Regions from separate parts of the Streptomyces sp. NPDC052773 genome, predicted to be linked through region 1. Evidence: predicted binding sites of a transcription regulator. Region 1 holds the regulator's gene; the other holds the start of a gene.

Evidence for each region. The regulator HspR, encoded in region 1, represses chaperone genes until heat shock. The targets are predictions, from matches to a motif close to TTGAGNNNNNNNNNCTCAA.
Region 2: the regulator HspR is predicted to act here: its motif matches at 3,046-3,064, upstream of lon (endopeptidase La).

The regions. Positions count from the first base shown of each region.
Region 1 covers NZ_JBITZX010000024.1:61,468-67,360, reverse strand. The annotation lists gene ACIG0D_RS34205 (helix-turn-helix transcriptional regulator) at 1-250, shown strand, start outside; gene ACIG0D_RS34200 (LuxR C-terminal-related transcriptional regulator) at 287-1,324, opposite strand; gene ACIG0D_RS34195 (substrate-binding domain-containing protein) at 1,633-2,742, opposite strand; gene ACIG0D_RS34190 (heat shock protein transcriptional repressor HspR) at 3,079-3,549, opposite strand; gene dnaJ (molecular chaperone DnaJ) at 3,555-4,721, opposite strand; gene grpE (nucleotide exchange factor GrpE) at 4,758-5,432, opposite strand; gene dnaK (molecular chaperone DnaK) at 5,429-5,893, opposite strand, start outside.
Region 2 covers NZ_JBITZX010000005.1:139,302-145,194, reverse strand. The annotation lists gene ACIG0D_RS13435 (lysozyme) at 1-521, shown strand, start outside; gene lon (endopeptidase La) at 591-3,023, opposite strand; gene ACIG0D_RS13425 (protein phosphatase 2C domain-containing protein) at 3,142-3,930, opposite strand; gene ACIG0D_RS13420 (nitrate- and nitrite sensing domain-containing protein) at 4,287-5,893, shown strand, end outside.

The DNA of each region.
Region 1 (5,893 bases):
CCTGGCCACCCCCATGCACCCCCAGGCCGCCCCGCAGCCCGTGCGCGGCGGCATCACGCCCCGCCAGCGGGCCATCGCGGGCCTGCTCATCGAGGGCCACACCGACGCGGTCATCGCCGAACGCCTCGGCATGAACATCCGCACCGCCCGCGAGCACATCGCCAAACTGGCCGCCCACCTCGGCAGCGAGAGCCGGGCCCAGCTCGGCTACCTCATCGGCCGCTCGGGCATCCTGGGCCCGGAACAGTGACCCGCGCGGACGCTCGCGGGCGCCGGCCAGGCGCCCTCACCGGACCCCCGGAGTCCGCCTCCCAGGCACCGTGAGGCCGGCCGGGCGTGGCGGGCCGTCCAGGCCGGCCTGGGCTATGCGGACGCCGAGCTGGGTGCGGCTGGCCGCGCCCAGGGTCTCGCAGAGGCGGGCGATATGGGCGCGGCAGGTGCGGACGCTGATGCCGAGGCGTTCGGCGATCACCGCGTCCTGGTGCCCCTCGGCGAGCAGCGCCGCGATGGACTGCTCGCGGTGCGAGATGCCCTCGATGCCGGTGTCGGGGAGGGCGGCGGTGAGCGGGATGGCGAGGCGCCACAGGCGTTCGAAGACGGTCACCAGGTAGGCCACCAGGCCGGGGTGGCGCAGTTCCAGGGCCATCGTGCGGTCGGCGTTGGCCGGGATGAAGGCGACCGTGCGGTCGAAGAGGATCAGCCGCTCGATGACCTCGTCGAGGGTGCGCGCCTCGACCGCGTCGCCCATCAGCTCCAGGTAGTTGAGCAACCCCTGCCCGTGCCGGGCGACATGGTTGTAGAGATCCCGCATCCGTACGCCCCGCCCGCGCAGGGCCAGCGCCCGGTGCAGGCCCTCGGACAGCTCGTGCTCGCGCCGGATGCCGCCCGGCTGCACGGTGAGCACCTCGGTCGTGCACGCCGCCGTCGCCTCGTCCAGGGCCGCCTGGATGCGCGCAGGACCGTCCAGGACCCGGATCGCGGCCGTACCCTCACCGCCGTACGCGGAGGCCGTCGTACGGCCGCCCAGGCCCGCGTACCACTCCACCGCGGCCACCGCCGAGCCCACCCGCCGCTGGCTGGCGCTGATCTCGTCGTAGACGCCGCGCAGCAGCCGGGTCATGACCTCCTGCGGGGAGGTCGGCACGAGCCAGTCCATGTCGTCGGGATCGGGGTGCAGCAGCGCCAGCTCCAGCAGGCAGGGCACCGCCTCGGCGTCGCGGCGGGGCACGCGTCCGCGCCGTACGGCCCGGGAATACACCCGATCCCCGGCCTCGCACAGTCGGTCAGCACCGTGTGGATGCTCGTCCGTCCCGTGCCCGGCCATCGCCCATCCCACCCCCGGTTTCCACGTCCTTCCGCAGCGCAACTATGCGCGGAGCGAACCTGCTCCGCAACACGCCTCCCGCCACTGTGACCGCCGGAAACCACCGGTATGCACGGGTTCGCACCCACCCCGGTCCGTCACATTCCGACAACAGATGGCGACGGCTCGTTGCCCACGGCGCGCGTCCCCTCCCGCGCGCCCCCTGAGAGCGCTCCCGGACGGGCGTACGACAAAGGGGAGTTCACGGCCGTACGGAGTGAACGGCGTGAACTCCCCTGGGCGCGCGGGCGCCGCGCGGCGGACCGCGGCTACTTCAGACCCAGCTCCGCGCAGGCCGCCTTGTACGGCCCGACGCAGATCTCGGAGATCTTGTAAATACCGTCGGACACGACGGTCTGCTTGATGTTCTGCCGGGTCAGGGCGACCACGGACACCAGCTGCGCCGGGATGTCCTTGTGGGTGGGGCTGTCGACCCGGTCCCGGGTCAGCGCGTCGAACTGGATGTCCTTGCCCTGCACCTTGGCGACGGCCATCTCGGCGGCGGCCTCGGCCTCGGCCGGGTAGGACTTGTAGACGCTCATGTACTGCTCGCCGCTGACGATCCGCTGCACCGCCGCCAGTTCGGCGTCCTGCCCGGTGACGGGCGGCAGCTTGGTCACCCCGGCGGCCTCCAGCGCCTTGATGACGCCGGCCGCCATGCCGTCGTTGGCGGAGTAGACACCGGCGATGTTTCCCGCGCCGATCACCTTGATCGCCTCGGCCATGTTGGCCTGGGCGTTCTCCGGCTTCCAGTCCTTGGTGTCGAAGGACGACGCGATCGTCACCCGGCCGTTCAGCTCGGCCAGCGCGCCCTGCTTGAACTGCTTCGCGTTCGGGTCGGTGGGCGAGCCGTTCATCATCACGATCTTGTCGGACGTGTCGACGTCCGGGCCCATCGCCTCCAGCAGGGTGCGGCCCTGCACCTCGCCGACCAGCTCGTTGTCGAAGGAGATGTACGCGTCGATCGGGCCCTCGGCCAGCCGGTCGTACGCGATGACCGGAATACCCGCTTCCTTGGCCTTCGTCACGCTGGCGGCGATGGCGTGCGAGTCGACCGCGTCCAGCAGGATGACGTCGACCTTGTCGTCGATCATCTGCTGCAGCTGCTGGGCCTGCTTGGCGGCGTTCTGCTCGGCGTTGGCGTACTCGACCTTGCCGCGGTTGTCGGTGAGGGACGCGACCTTCTCCCGGATGATGGGGTAGTCGAACTTCTCGTAACGGGTGTTCGCCTTCTCCGGGAGCAGCAGACCGACCGTGATGTCGTCGCCCTTGGTCGGCGTCGCGTCGCCTCCGTCACTTGTCGCGCTCAGCACACCGCAGCCGGCGAGCGACAGGGCCAACGAACACGCGGCCACGGACATGGCGATACGACGACGCATGGAGGAGCTCACTTCTAGGTGTCTTCCGGGGGTGTCTTCCGGACGGGGGCGCACCCTTGCGACCCATGTGACTGAAAAGCCAACGCGTCAGCGGCCCCCAGCGTCAAGCAAAACTACTTAACGAGATGACAACACCACATTCCGCTTCGCCTCGTACAACCAATCCGGCCCTACGGGAGTCGTGATCCTTACGACAGCCGCACAGTCCGGCCCGTTTTCGACCAGACGACCGAACAAACCCAGCCATTCGCGCTTCCGCCACCGCGGCCGGGTGGGACGACGAAGGGCCCGGAGATTCGGCCGAACCTCCGGGCCCTCCACGCGCGTGCCGCGTCGTCAGTCCGACTGCTGCTGCCGCTTCGGCCGCCACACCACCAGCGCGCTCGACTGCTGCACCTCCTGGTACGGCACCAGGTCGCGGCGGTAGGAGGCGTGTACCGCGGCCTCGCGCTGGCGCATGGCCGCCGCCGCGCCGTCGAGGGCGGCCTCCAGCTCCGCGACCCGGGACTGCAGCGCCGCGACCTGGTTCTCCAGTTCGATGATCCGCTTGATGCCGGCCAGGTTGATGCCCTCGTCCTGCGACAACTGCTGCACCTGGCGGAGCAGTTCGATGTCGCGGGCCGAGTAACGGCGGCCCCGGCCGGCGGTGCGGTCCGGGGAGACCAGGCCCAGGCGGTCGTACTGGCGCAGGGTCTGCGGGTGCAGGCCGGACAGCTGGGCCGCCACCGAGATGACGTAGACCGGGGTGTCCTCGGTCAGTTCATACGGGGAAAAACCCCCGCGCTGGCGGGGACGACGGCCATCCATCTGACTCATGCTCCCTTCGCGGCCTGGAACAGCTCCGCCCGCGGGTCCTCGCCCGCGGTCGCCTCGCGATACGCCTCAAGCGCGTCACGAGCCTTCCCCGACAGGTCCTTCGGAACACTCACCTCCACGGTGACCAGCAGGTCACCGCGAGTGCCGTCCTTACGGACCGCCCCCTTGCCCCGGGCCCGCATCGTACGGCCGTTCGGCGTGCCGGGGGGCAGCTTCAGGGTGACGGCCGGGCCGCCGAGGGTCGGGACCCGGACCTCGCCGCCGAGCGCCGCCTCCACGAAGGTCACGGGGACGGTGACGGTGAGGTTGTCGCCCTTGCGGCCGAACACGGGGTGCTCCTTGACGTGGACCACCACGTACAGATCGCCCGCCGGGCCGCCGCGCTCGCCCGGCGCGCCCTTGCCGCGCAGCCGGATGCGCTGCCCGTCGGACACGCCGGCGGGGATGCGCACCTGCATGGTGCGGGACGACTTGGCCCGGCCGCTGCCCTTGCAGATCTCGCAGGGGTGCTCCGCGATCAGGCCGCGCCCCTTGCAGTCGGGGCAGGGGTCGGTGAGGGAGAAGCCGCCGCCGGAGCCGCGCGCCACCTGCCCGGTGCCGACGCAGGTCGGGCACACGCGCGGTGTGCCGTTCTTGTCGCCGGTGCCGGAGCAGGCCTTGCACGGCGCCTGCGACGACATCCGCAGCGGGACCGTGGCGCCCTCGATCGCCTCGGTGAAGCTCAGGGTGACCTCGGACTCGATGTCCTGGCCACGCCGGGGCTGGGTGCGGGTCGTCCCGGCCCCGCCCCGGTTGAACAGGCCCCCGAAGACGTCACCGAGTCCGCCGCCGAAGCCGCCCCCGCCCTGGGCGCCGCCGAAGAGGTCGCCCAGGTCGAAGTTGAACGTGGCGCCGCCGGCGCCGGGACCGGGCCGGAAGCCGCCGTTGCCGAAGAGCGCGCGCGCCTCGTCGTACTCCTTGCGCTTCTTCGGGTCGCCGAGGACGTCGTTCGCCTCGGAGATCTCCTTGAAGCGCTCCTCGGCCTTGGCGTTGCCCTTGTTGGCGTCCGGGTGGAACTCGCGGGCGAGCTTCCGGTACGCCTTCTTGATCTCGGCCTCGGTGGCGTCCTTGGGGACGCCGAGGACCTTGTAGTAGTCCTTCTCGATGAAGTCCTTGGTGCTCATCCCCGACGTCCCTCCTCTCCTGCGTACGCGATAACGTCAGCCCTCCTCCGGGCCACCGTTCTCCTTGTCGTCGGCCTTCTCCGCACTCTCGGCGCTCTGCTCGCCCTCGGCCTTGACGGTCTGCGCGCCCGGCTGGGGCTCGGCGACGGCGACCCGCGCGGGGCGGATGGTCCGCTCGCCGATGCGATACCCCGGCTGGAGGATCGCGACGCAGGTCGTCTCCGTGACGTCCGGCGCGTACGAGTGCATCAGGGCCTCGTGGATCGTCGGGTCGAAGGGCTCGCCCTCCTTGCCGAACTGCTGCAGGCCCATCTTCGCCGCCACGGTCTCCAGCGACTCGGCCACCGACTTGAAGCCGCCGACCAGTTCACCGTGCTCGCGCGCGCGCCCGATGTCGTCGAGGACGGGCAGGAGCTCGGTCAGGAGGTTCGCCACGGCGATCTCCTTGACCGCGATCCGGTCGCGCTCGACCCGGCGGCGGTAGTTCTGGTACTCGGCCTGGAGGCGCTGGAGGTCCGCGGTGCGCTCACCGAGCGCGGTGCGCACCTGGTCCAGCTGGGCGACCAGGCCCGCTGTCTCGTTCGCGTCCCCGGCCGGGGCCGCCCCCTCCTCCGGGGTGGAGGAGGCGGCGGCCTTCGGCTCGGCGTCGTCAGGGGTGGCGCCGGAGGGGACGTCGGGCTTCTCCTCGAAGCCCGGGGTCTCCTCCGTCACGCCGCACCGTCCTTGCGCTCGTCGTCCACGATCTCGGCGTCCACGACGTCGTCGTCGGCCTTGGCCTCACCGGCACCGGCCGAGGCGCCGCCGGCGGCCTGCGCGCCCTGGGCGTCGGCGTACAGCGCCTGGCCCAGCTTCTGCGAGACGGCCGCGACCTTCTCGGTGGCGGTGCGGATCTCGGCCGTGTTGTCACCTTCGGCGGACTCGCCCTTGAGCTTCTCCTTCAGCTCGGCGACGGCCTCCTCGACCTCGGTCTTGACGTCGCCGGGGACCTTGTCCTCGTTGTCCTTGAGGAACTTCTCGGTCTGGTAGACCAGCGCCTCGCCCTGGTTGCGGGTCTCGGCGGCCTCGCGGCGCTTGTGGTCCTCCTCCGCGTAGCGCTCGGCCTCCTCGCGCATGCGGTCGACCTCTTCCTTCGGGAGCGAGGAGCCGCCGGTGACGGTCATCTTCTGCTCCTT
Region 2 (5,893 bases), on a different contig from region 1:
CGTACTACAAGAACCCGTACTTCGCGCAGCAGTACAACGGCTCGTACAACGTGGGCATGATCCGTGGCGCCTACCACTTCGCCACCCCCGACACCACCACCGGCGCCGCCCAGGCCCACTACTTCGTCGACAACGGCGGCGGCTGGTCCCGCGACGGCAAGACCCTGCCCGGCGCCCTCGACATCGAGTGGAACCCCTACGGCGCCGCCTGCTACGGCAAGTCGCAGACCGCGATGGTCTCGTGGATCCGCGACTTCCTGAACACCTACAAGGCCCGCACCGGCCGCGACGCCGTCATCTACACCGCCACGAGCTGGTGGAAGCAGTGCACCGGCAACTACGCGGGTTTCGCCCAGTACAACCCGCTGTGGATCGCGCGCTACGCGTCGACGGTGGGGGAGCTGCCGGCGGGGTGGGCGTACTACACGATGTGGCAGTACACCTCGACCGGCCCGACCGTGGGTGACCACAACTGGTTCAACGGCGCGCTGGACCGCGTCCAGGCGCTGGCCCTCGGCTGACGTACGGCCGCGGGCGCGCACGGGGGGCGAAGGCCCGGGTCCCGTCACGGGGCCCGGGCCTTCGGTGATTCACGCCGCCACGGGGACCTGCGGCTCGGCGGAGTTCGTCGCCGGGGTGAGGGCCAGCTCCAGGACCTGGCGGACGTCCGTCACGGTGTGGACGTCGAGCTTGTCCAGGACCTCGGCCGGGACGTCGTCCAGGTCGGGCTCGTTGCGCTTGGGGATGATCACCGTGGTGACCCCCGCGCGGTGCGCGGCGAGCAGCTTCTGCTTGACGCCGCCGATGGGCAGGACGCGGCCGGTCAGGGAGACCTCGCCGGTCATCGCCACGTCGGTGCGGACCAGGCGGCCGGACAGGAGGGACGCCAGGGCCGTCGTCATCGTGATGCCCGCGCTCGGGCCGTCCTTCGGCACCGCGCCCGCCGGGAAGTGGATGTGCACGCCCCGGTCCTTCAGGTCCGCCACCGGCAGCTCCAGTTCGGCGCCGTGGGAGCGCAGGAAGGACAGCGCGATCTGCGCGCTCTCCTTCATCACGTCGCCCAGCTGACCGGTCAGGGTCAGGCCCGCCGCTCCGGTCTCCGGGTCGGCCAGCGACGCCTCCACGTAGAGGACGTCACCGCCCGCGCCGGTCACCGCCAGGCCGGTCGCGACGCCCGGCACGGACGTACGGCGCTCGGCCGGGTCCTGGGCCGACTCCGGCACGTGGTGCGGGCGGCCGATCAGGTCGCGCAGATGGGCGTCGGTGATGGTGAACGGCAGCTCCCGATCGCCCAGTTCGTGCTGGGCCGCGACCTTGCGCAGCAGCCGGGCGATGGACCGCTCCAGGTTCCGCACGCCCGCCTCGCGGGTGTACTCGCCGGCCAGCTTGCGCAGCGCGCTCTCGTCGACGGTCACCTCCTCGGCGTCGAGCCCGGCGCGCTCCAGCTGCCGGGGCACCAGGTGGTCGCGGGCGATGACGACCTTCTCGTCCTCGGTGTAGCCGTCGAGGCGGACCAGCTCCATGCGGTCGAGCAGGGCCTCGGGGATGGCCTCCAGGACGTTGGCCGTCGCGAGGAAGACGACGTCCGACAGGTCGAGTTCGACCTCCAGGTAGTGGTCGCGGAAGGTGTGGTTCTGGGCCGGGTCCAGGACCTCCAGGAGCGCCGCCGCCGGGTCGCCGCGGAAGTCGGAGCCCACCTTGTCGATCTCGTCGAGCAGGACGACCGGGTTCATCGAGCCGGCCTCCTTGATGGCGCGGACGATCCGGCCGGGCAGCGCGCCGACGTACGTACGGCGGTGGCCGCGGATCTCCGCCTCGTCGCGGACCCCGCCGAGGGCGACCCGGACGAACTTGCGGCCCATGGCGTGCGCCACGGACTCGCCGAGGCTGGTCTTGCCGACGCCGGGCGGGCCGACCAGGGCGAGCACGGCACCGCCGCGCCGCCCGCCGACGACACCGAGACCGCGCTCCGCGCGGCGCTTGCGCACCGCCAGGTACTCGGTGATGCGCTCCTTGACGTCCTCCAGTCCGGCGTGCTCGGCGTCGAGGACGGCCTTGGCGCCCTGGATGTCGTACGCGTCCTCGGTGCGCTCGTTCCAGGGCAGTTCGAGGACGGTGTCCAGCCAGGTGCGGATCCAGGAGCCCTCGGGGGACTGGTCGGAGGCCCGCTCCAGCTTGTCGACCTCCTTCAGGGCCGCCTCGCGGACCTTCTCGGGCAGGTCGGCGGCCTCGACGCGGGCGCGGTAGTCGTCGGACTCCTCGGCGGGATCCTTGCCGTTCTCGCCGTTCAGCTCGCGCAGCTCCTTGCGGACGGCCTCAAGCTGGCGGCGCAGCAGGAACTCGCGCTGCTGCTTGTCGACGCCCTCCTGGACGTCCTTGGCGATGGTCTCGGCGACCTCCTGCTCGGCGAGGTGGTCGCGCAGCTGCTGGGTGGCGAGCCTGAGGCGGGCGACCGGGTCGGCGGTCTCCAGCAGCTCGACCTTCTGCTCGGTGGTGAGGAACGGGGAGTAGCCGGAGTTGTCGGCGAGCGCGGAGACGTCGTCGATGGCCTGCACCCGGTCGACCACCTGCCAGGCGCCGCGCTTCTTCAGCCAGGCGGTGGCGAGGGCCTTGTACTCCTTGACCAGCTCGGTGACGTGTCCCGGCAGCGGGTCGGGCACGCTCTCGTCGATCCGAGTGCCCTCCACCCACAGGGCGGCGCCCGGCCCGGTCGTGCCGGCGCCGATCTTCACGCGGCCCCGGCCCCGGATGAGGGCGCCCGGGTCGCCGTCGGCGAGGCGGCCGACCTGCTCGACGGTGCCGAGGACGCCGGTGTTCGCGTAGGTGCCGTCGACGCGGGGGACGAGGAGCACCTTGGGCTTGCCCGGCTCCGACCGCGCGGCCGCCTGAGCGGCCTCCACCGCGGCCCGTACGTCCGCGTCGTTGAGGTCCAGCGGAACCACCATCCCGGGCAGCACGACCTCGTCGTCGAGCGGCAGCACAGGCAGGGTGAGCGGTGTGAACGCCGTGGACTCAGCAGCCATGATCTCCCCTTCGGCAGTCAAGTTGAGTTATGCCGACTCAATGCTTGGGGGAGCGTGAATGTTCCCCGGCGGTTGTTCGCTGTGAGCGATCACCGGGGGAGCGGGGCGTATCGGCCGGTCACAGCTCCACGAACACCACCGTCGCGTCGTCGTGCGGCTTGCCGCGGCCCAGGTGCGCCCGCCGCTCGCGGTCCGCCTCCTCCAGGGTCCGCACCCGGTCGACCAGCCAGCGGGCGCCCTGCTTGCGGACGGCGGTGTGGAGGTCGGTCCAGTCGCCCTCGCGGAACGTCTCGGTCCAGCGGGCGGCGCCGTCGGTGAGGGCGGTCAGGGCGGTGACCGACGCGCGCGGGAGCGTCCCGGTGACCGCGCGGGCCGCGACGGCCGGATCCGCGGCGGCGGTGAAGAACCCGCCCTCCCGGTTGCGCAAGGTGGCGTCGATCACGGTGTCGGAGACGAGCGCCGCGCGGGGCAGGCGCGCGAGACGGTCGTCGAGGACGGGGGTCACCGCACCGTCGGGCGACTCCAGGAGCAGGGCCGAGTCGGAGAGCACCAGGTAGTCGACGGCCGTCTCCGTCCAGCGGGCCAGAACCACCGTCGCCTGCGGGGTGCGCGGGTGAGAAAGGTCACAGGCTTCGCCATGGAGCTGAGAGGTACGAGCGATCGCGTGGGCCAGTGCCTCGGACAGCGGAACATCCGGGAGCGAAACGGTCAGTTCGGTCAGCGCCCCGCCGAGGCGCGCGGTGTACCAGGGAACGGAATGCAGACAGCCGGTGCCTCCCCGGGGCGGAGTCACGCCGTCCAGGACGACCAGGCAACCACCCTGCCCGGAAGCCGGAAGGCAGACACCGGCGAAGTCCTCGTTGGGGCGCGCCGGATCGCCGGGCACCGTGACAAGTTCCGTACGCATCCCGCCAGTCTGCACGAGCCCTTCACAAGGACCGCGAAAGGCTGGCATCGGTCGCCGGATCCCCGGACCCTCGCAGGTCAGCAGCCGGGTTTGGGAGGGAATGGCGCACTCCGGGAAGGCGTGGCGGCGAATACTGCCAAAGCCTGCCGCCGACGTCCAACCGGCCCGCCGCGCAAGGCCGTCGCACACGCCAGAGGAACTTGCCCGCCAACTCCCGTCCGATGTTCACTCCTTCGGGTGGCGGGTCAGGCGATGCACGCCCCCTGCCCACCGGCACTGGGAGGGTCGGGAACTGTACCGGGAGTACGCGCCAGTTGACGGAGCGTCACCCGGGTCCACGGGTACACGAGTCAGGAATGCGAGCACCGGTGCAGAAGAAGCGGCCTCGGCGCACAGGCAGGCAGACGGCCCCCGAGGGGGCAGCGGAGCACACCCCCGTCGGGAAGGGTCGCCCCACCCACGTACGCAACCGCCTCATCGTGGCCGTCGCCGTCGTGGCCGCCGCCATCGCCGGCGCGGGCGCGCCGTCCGTGCTCGCCGCGGCCGGACAGGCGAGCGACACCCAGGAGCTGGTGACGCTCTCCGAGCAGACCCGCGACGCCCTGGCCCTCGCCCACGCCCTCGCCGACGAGCGCGACGAGGTGATCTCGTACGTCGCGGCCGGGCGCCCCAAGTCCAAGGCGCCCTCGGAGCAGCGCAGCGCCCGCGTCGACCGGCAGGTCGAGGAGCTGCGCGGCGACACCGACACCCCGGCGCGGCTGCTGAAGGACCTCGACGGCATCGCCGCCGTCCGCCGCGCGGCGCTCACCGGCAAGAGCACCGCTCTCGAAGCGCACCAGGCGTACTCCGACGCCATCGCGGAACTCCACCGGCTCGCCGAGGACCTGGCCGAGCAGCTCCCGCCGCGCGCGGGCGCCGGAGCGTACGCGCTCGCCGAGCTCGACACCGCCGTCCAGCAGGCCGCCGCCGCCCGCGGTCTGCTGCTCGCCGCGCTCAGCGTGCCGCGCTCCACCCAGACGGTCATCGACCCCGTCACCGGCCTGCCCACCACCGCCGGCACGTCCTCCCAGGCGGACACCAAGGCGCGCGCCGCCCTCACCGCCGCCGCCCAACAGGCCCGGCTGCGCTCCGACGCGGCCCTCGCGGACTTCCGCGAGACCGCCCCCAAGGCCGCTCGCGCCTCCTACGACTCCACGGTCACCGGCCCCGAGGTCAACTCCGCCGAGAAGTACCTCGCCGCCCTCACCGACCAGCCGACCCTCTCCGACCGCGACCTCGCCACCGACGCCGCGAAGCTGAACGCCGCGCTCTCCGCCCGCGTCGACGCGATGCGCGGCGTCGAGGCCGCGCTCTACGACCGCCGCACCAAGGACCTGGAGGCGCTGCGCGACGACGACGTCACCGGGCTGGAGATCCGGATCGGCATCCTCGGCGCGCTGCTGCTGCTCGCCGTCGGCGTCGCCACCGCCATGGCGCGCTCCCTCACCCGTCCGCTCGCCGTGCTGCGGATCGGCTCCGCCCGGCTCGCCGAGGCCGCCGACCCGGCCGCCGAGGAGCCCGTGAAGTTCACCGGGCGCAACGACGAGTTCGCCCGCGTCGTCCGCTCCGTGAACACCCTGCACGCCCAGGCCGTCGCCCTGCACGAACGGGTCGCCACCCTGGAGGCCGACCGCAAGCACCTGGTCGGGCAGCGGCAGAAGATGGCCGACGCCCGCGAGGAGCTGCGCGCGGAACTCGAGGAGTCGACCGCCCAGTTGGAGCGGCTGCGCACCAGCATCGGCTCCACCTTCGTCAATCTGGCGCTGCGCACGCTCGGCCTGGTCGAGCGTCAGCTCGCCGTCATCGAGCAGCTGGAGGAGCGCGAGCAGGACCCGGACCGGCTCGCCACCCTGTTCAAGCTCGACCACTTCGCCACCGTGATGCGCCGGCACAGCGAGAACCTGCTCGTCCTCGCCGGTACGGA